2 regions of the Pseudomonas lijiangensis genome follow, and region 1 is predicted to be linked to the other one. Evidence: riboswitches for the same ligand, from Rfam matches in the RefSeq annotation. Region 1 holds a riboswitch; the other holds the start of a gene.
The links. A riboswitch is a leader RNA that binds a small molecule or an ion and turns the genes downstream of it on or off. The one in region 1 is predicted to bind cobalamin.
Positions count from the first base shown of each region.

Region 2: linked by a shared signal. The riboswitch ahead of cobO (cob(I)yrinic acid a,c-diamide adenosyltransferase) and the one ahead of KQP88_RS10815 (CbtB domain-containing protein) in region 1 are both predicted to bind cobalamin.

Region 1 covers NZ_CP076668.1:2,477,705-2,481,077, reverse strand. The annotation lists gene cobN (cobaltochelatase subunit CobN) at 1-5, opposite strand, end outside; gene cobW (cobalamin biosynthesis protein CobW) at 9-1,121, opposite strand; cobalamin riboswitch at 1,230-1,431, opposite strand; cobalamin riboswitch at 1,489-1,703, shown strand; gene KQP88_RS10815 (CbtB domain-containing protein) at 1,799-1,984, shown strand; gene KQP88_RS10810 (CbtA family protein) at 1,996-2,700, shown strand; gene KQP88_RS10805 (cobalamin biosynthesis protein) at 2,681-3,142, shown strand; gene cobM (precorrin-4 C(11)-methyltransferase) at 3,157-3,373, shown strand, end outside.
Region 2 covers NZ_CP076668.1:4,317,055-4,320,427, forward strand. The annotation lists gene bluB (5,6-dimethylbenzimidazole synthase) at 1-123, opposite strand, end outside; gene KQP88_RS17945 (cobyrinate a,c-diamide synthase) at 120-1,415, opposite strand; gene cobO (cob(I)yrinic acid a,c-diamide adenosyltransferase) at 1,426-2,037, opposite strand; cobalamin riboswitch at 2,130-2,351, opposite strand; gene KQP88_RS17955 (PQQ-dependent sugar dehydrogenase) at 2,456-3,373, shown strand, end outside.

The DNA of each region.
Region 1 (3,373 bases):
TGCATGAATCAGCCGGCAGTCGCAGCATTGAGCTTCGCTTCCAGAGCAACATAAACTTCACGCTCTAGCTCATCGTAGAGTTGTTTTTCCAACGCTACAGCATCCAGCTCCTGGCCGATCAATACCAAGTGGGTGGCACGTTCTTCATCAGCCTTCCATGCACGATCAAAGTGCTTGTCGAAACGGGTCCCTACACCCTGAATCAAGAGACGCATCGGTTTACCGGGGATGGCGGCAAAACCCTTGACCCGCAGGATACCGTGCTGGACCACCATACGGTTCAGCACGTTCATGAGAAAAGCCTCTTCGGCTGGGGGCAGCTTGATAGAGATCGAATCAAAAACATCATGATCGTGGTCGTCATGATCCTCATCGTCGTGATGGTCATGGTGAGTCTTGCGACCGTCGATATGCAGCTCCGACTCGGCCCCCACGCCCAGCAGTACATTGATTGGCAGACGACCATTGCTGGCCTCGATGACCTTGACCGCGGGCGGCAGCTCTTCGGCGACTTCGGCGCGTACAGCAGCCAGACCTTCGGCGTCGATCATGTCGGCCTTGTTCAGAATCACCAGATCGGCACTGGCCAACTGGTCAGCGAACAGTTCATGCAGCGGGGATTCGTGGTCCAGGTTCGGATCGAGTTTGCGCTGGGCATCCACCTGATCCGGGAAGGCGGCAAAAGTACCGGCTGCAACGGCCGGGCTGTCTACCACCGTGATAACGGCATCGACGGTGCAGGCATTGCGGATTTCCGGCCACTGGAACGCCTGGACCAGAGGTTTCGGCAGTGCCAGGCCCGAGGTTTCAATGAGGATATGGTCCAGATCAGCGCGACGCGCCACCAGTTCACGCATCACCGGGAAGAACTCTTCCTGCACCGTGCAGCACAGGCAGCCGTTGGCCAGCTCATAGACGCGACCGTTGGCTTCTTCTTCGGTACAGCCGATGGTGCACTGCTTGAGGATTTCGCCGTCGATTCCCAGCTCGCCGAACTCATTGACGATCACTGCGATGCGACGCCCTTCGGCGTTATCGAGCATGTGCCGCAACAGGGTGGTCTTGCCCGAGCCCAGGAAGCCGGTAACGATGGTGACGGGAAGTTTGGCCAGTGTTTTCATCGGATGCCCTTTGGCAATACGGCGGGCAAGCAGGACGAGAACCGTGCGCTGCGCACGGATCGATTCGCCACCGGATCACCCCGCCCGGTTGTAGTGAGAATTCGTGGGCCTGTGGCCCGGTTCGAGGCAGGTCTCCTGGCTTACGGCGGCGTGTCGGCAGGACAGGCATTCATCGCGCCTTCCCGCTCGCGCAGTGGCCATGCAATGAAATCACCGTTTACAGTTGCGGGGGCAGCTGCGGCTTGGACCGCATTCCCGTCTTAGCCCGACCTTTTGCACAAGGTCGAGAACCTCAAGTGCGCAAGGCTACGCAGAGGTCGAAGGCAGGTCAATCGTTCAGATTGACGTTCACGGGCCGCCATGCTCTCCTACACGACTTGTTACGGGTGCCCCTCACGGGGTGAAACGGGAAACCGGTGCGCTCATTTGTCCATGAGTCAGTCCGGTGCTGCCCCCGCAACGGTAAGCGAGAGAGGATCAGAACCACTGTGCCACGGCATGGGAAGGTGATCCTGAAGGCGTCGAGGCACAATATCGACACCCCTCGCGAGCCCGGAGACCGGCCCGATACTGACTCAATGACACACCCGCGGTGGGCGGGCGCAGTTGAAGCCTTCTGACGTCCGTCAGCAGGTTCCTGTGCGCATGCCTGCCTGTCGAAACCAGAGGGAAGCGCCATGTCCACCATCAGCAGCAGCCAGTCGAACACCACCACGTCCACCCAGGCCCAGCGCCTGACAGCCGCCATCAGCGCTGCGATTCTTGGCGCCTGCCTGGTGTACTTCGCCGGTTTCTCGCACATCGCCGCCGTTCACAACGCTGCTCACGACACCCGCCACAGCGCCGCCTTCCCTTGCCATTGAGACCTGACGCCATGTTCAAGCGAATCATTCAGACGGCAGGTTTCAGCGGTCTGCTAGCGGCATTGCTGCTGACCCTGCTGCAAAGCTTCTGGGTCTCGCCCCTGATTCTTCAGGCCGAAACCTTCGAAAAGGCACCCGCCGAGCACGTGCATGAACATGACCACGCCGATGCTTCCGCCGCAGGGCACAGCCACGACGAAGAAGCCTGGGAGCCGGAAGACGGCTGGCAGCGCATTCTCTCCACGACCGGCGGCAATCTGGTGGTCGCGGTGGGTTTTGCCTTGATGCTGGTGGCGCTCTACACGCTGCGCGCACCGGGCCGCACCTCTCAGGGCGCATTATGGGGGCTGGCCGGTTTTGCGGTCTTCGTCCTGGCGCCGACACTGGGCCTGCCGCCTGAACTGCCGGGTACTGCGGCTGCCGACCTGAACCTGCGCCAGTACTGGTGGATCGGAACGGCGGCCTCCACGGCTGCCGGTCTGGCCTTGATCGCCTTCGGCCAGAACGGGCTGCTCAAGGTGCTGGGCGCGGCCATTGTGGTTGTGCCGCATCTGATTGGCGCGCCACAGCCATTGACTCATGAGAGCCTGGCTCCCGAAGCGCTGGAATCGCAGTTCATCCTGGCTTCGCTGCTGACCAATGCGTTGTTCTGGGTCGCTCTGGGCCTGATCAGCGCCTGGCTGTTCCGTCGCAGCAATGCCGACCTGCACGCCTGATCACGGCACCGGGCAATCCGGCCCTGCCCTTGTGGCAGGCCTGGGTTGCCAGCGCGGCTGCCCGGCCGCGAGCCTGCTGGAGCTCATCGAAAGCAGCCTGAAAGCCCATGGCCTGGAAATCGGCGCCATCACTGCCCTCGCCTCCATCGACCTCAAGCAGGACGAACCGGGCTTGCTGGAATTGGCCGAACAACTGTCCGTGCCGCTGATCTTCTTCAGCGCGTCGCAAATGGCAGAATACGAACCGCAACTGACCCACCGCTCGCCAACGGCCTTCCAGCACACGGGCTGCCACGGGGTTGCCGAAAGCGCAGCGCTGGCACTGGCCAGCCAATTGGGCAAAAGCCCGGCAACACTGGTGATCGCACGCCAGAAGAACGCCCGGGCAACCTTTGCCTTGGCGAGCCGTGTCGATAATACGCGGCTCATTAATACCGTTTGATTCAGGAGATTTCATTGACCGTCTTTTTCATCGGCGCAGGCCCTGGCGATCCGGACCTGATCACCGTCAAGGGGCAGCGACTGATCCATTACTGCCCGGTCATCATTTATGCCGGTTCACTGGTGCCGGTGGCCGTACTGGATGGCAATCATGCCGTTCAGGTGGTCAACAGTGCCGAGCTGCATCTGGAACAGATCATCTCCCTGATGAAATCTGCTCATGAACAGGGCC
Region 2 (3,373 bases), 1.8 Mb from region 1:
AAGCAAACGCGCAAGCAGTTCGGGTGCCACGCTGCCGCCACTGAAGTGACGCATGTCGCGGCGCTCGGCAATGGCCCGATAGACCGCGGCCCGCTCCTGGGGACTGAACGCCTGATCGGTCATGGTGTGAACAGCGCCGCAACCGCCTGAGGATTGGAAGGGAAATAGAAGTGCACGTAGGAAGCCGTCAGGCGCCCATCGCGATACACCGCCTCCGCGCCTCGTCCGCCATTGGGGCTGACGCCACGGGCAATGGGCTGTAACTCGGTGCTGGTCAGGGAATGGTGATACGTGTGCCCGCGCAACGAGCCTTCAGGCAGTTCGACCACTTGCAGGGCCAGGGCCGCCAGACGTTTTTGCATGACCGCCTCGCCACTGAGCAGACCCACCAACTCGGCACGCTGCCCTTCGACATCGGTCAAGGCGTCGAGCAGGTACAGCATGCCGCCGCATTCGGCCAGTATCGGCTTGCCTGCCAGATGATGGGCATGAATCGCCTCCAGCATCGGCGTGTTTTCAGCCAGCGCTGCATGATGAAGCTCGGGATAACCGCCCGGCAGGTACAGGCTGTCAGCCTCGGGCAAGTGGCTATCGCGGATCGGCGAGAAAAACGACAGCTCCGCACCCATGGCCCGCAGCAGATCCAGGCTTGCCCCGTAGGCAAAGGCAAAGGCCTCGTCACGGGCGATGGCGATACGCACACCGGCCAGCAGAGGTTCGGCAGGCACCGGGTCAGGCGCATTGAAGGTCACGGCAGGCGGCAAGAGCACGTCGCAGGTGCTGGCCAGCGCATCGGCGGCAGCGTCCAGGCGCAGGTCCAGATCGTTGAGTTCACTGGCCTGCACCAAGCCCAGATGACGGCTCGGCAATTCGATACCGGTTTCACGAGAGAGCGCGCCATACCAGCGCAGGCCTTCCGTCAGGCTGCCTTCGAGCAACTGCGCATGACGTACGGTGCCGACCCGGTTGGCCAGCACTCCGGCGAACGGCAGGTCCGGCTGATAACGCGCCAACCCCAGGGCCAGCGCTCCGAAAGTCTGGGCCATGGCCGTGCCATCGATCACACCCAGCACCGGAACGCCGAAGTGGCGGGCCAGATCGGCACTCGATGGCGTACCGTCGAACAGCCCCATGACGCCCTCGATCAGGATCAGGTCCGCCTCGGCGGCGGCTTCCCACAGCAGGCGTCGGCTTTCATCGGCGCCCACCATCCACAGATCCAGCTGGTAAACCGGCGCGCCGCTGGCCCGCTCCAGAATCATCGGGTCCAGAAAATCAGGCCCGCACTTGAACACCCGGACCTTGCGGCCCTGGTTACGGTGCAGGCGTGCCAGCGCAGCGGTGACCGTGGTCTTGCCCTGCCCGGAGGCGGGCGCGGCAATCAATACTGCCGGGCAATGACGCGGCGCTCTCATACAGGGTTACTCACAACTCGATGCCTTTTTGCGCACGGATTCCGGCCTGGAACGCATGCTTGACCACGCCGATCTCGGAAACGGTATCGGACAGGTCGATCAATTCGGGTTTGGCGCCACGGCCGGTCACCACCACATGCTGCATCGGTGGCCGGGCCTGCAAGTCGCTCAGTACTTGCTCCAGATCCAGATAGCCATGCTTGAGGGCGATATTCAGCTCATCGAGGATCACCAGACCGATGCCGGGGTCACGGAGCATTTCACGGGACACTTCCCAGGCGGCTTCGGCGGCGGCGATATCACGCTGGCGGTCCTGGGTTTCCCAGGTGAACCCCTCGCCCATCACGTGGTAACGCACCTGCTCGGGGAAACGCCGGAAGAACAGCTCTTCACCGGTGCTGTTGCGGCCCTTGATGAACTGCACCACGCCACACTGCATGTCGTGGCCCATGGCCCGGGCGAGCATGCCGAATGCCGAGCTGCTCTTGCCCTTGCCATTACCGGTCAGCACCAGCAGCAGGCCACACTCGTTGGGAGCGCTGGCAATGCGCTCGTCCATTACCGCCTTCTTGCGCTGCATGCGCGCCAGATGACGTTCGTCACGTTCGGGGGATTCGTTCATCTCAGCTCTCCGCTTGAGGGCACGCGAAAGCAGACGGAAGGACAGCATCAGGCAGCACGGCAAAGCCCTGCGCAGAGCATCGCCCGCCGTGATGCTGTTGAGTGGATCAGGCCGGTCTCCGGGCTCATGAGCAGGCATCTGCCTGATCTGCGCGCCTTCCCGTGTCCTGGGACACAGTGGCATCGAGCGCAGTCTTGACTCATTTACCGTTGCGGGGGCAGCGCCGGGATCGGAGTTGTAGTGCGTCCTCACCGGCTTCCCTGTTTCACTCTGCCAATCGAGGATTGCAAAGCACCTGAAACAAGCGGCGAAGGGTAGAGGGTTGGGCTGGGAGCGTCAATCGACACAAGAGGATTGAACCTCGACAGTTCAGGTCCCTCCTATCTTTATCTGGCCACTGACCGTTATGGAGATCGGCATGTTCACACTCAGACCCCGGCTTGCCTTGCTGCTTCTGGTTGCAGGAGGCCTCACAGCCTGCGGCGAGTCTTCGACACTGCAAGTCTCGGATGGCACCGGCCCTTCGCCCAGACTGCCCGAACCGAACAAGACCCTGATCCCCACCGTCAACATCGCCCCTGCCGTAGGTTGGGAAAAGAATGCAAAACCGGTTGCCGCACCCGGCACCCAGGTCGCCGCCTTTGCCGAAGGGCTGGATCACCCGCGCTGGCTGTACGTGCTGCCCAATGGCGACGTGCTGGTCGCGGAAACCAATTCACCGCCCAAACCTGACGACGCCAAAGGCGTGCGCGGCTGGGTCATGGAAAAAGTCATGGGCCGCGCCGGAGCCGGTGTGCCCAGCGCCAACCGCATCACCCTGCTGCGCGACAAGGACCACGACGGCGTGGCCGAAACCCGCACGGTCTTCCTGCAAAACCTCAATTCGCCGTTCGGCATGACCCTGGTGGGCAACAAGCTCTACGTGGCCGATACCGACCGCCTGATCAGTTTCCCTTATGAAACCGGCCAGACCTCCATCAGCGCCCAGGCCACCAAAGTCGTCGACTTGCCTGGCGGGACGCTGAATCACCACTGGACCAAGAACGTGATTGCCAGCAAGGACGGCAGCAAGCTGTACGTGACGGTCGGTTCCAACAGCAACGTTGGCGAAAACGGCATGGATCAGGAAGAAGGTCGCGCCGCGATCTGGGAAGTGGACGCTGCCACCGGCCAGCACCGGATTTTCGCATCGGGCCTGCGCAACCCCAATGGCATGGACTGGGAGCCCAATACCGGCAAGTTGTGGACTGCCGTCAACGAGCGTGACGAGATCGGCAGCGACTTGGTGCCCGACTACGTGACCTCTGTGCAGGATGGCGGTTTCTATGGCTGGCCT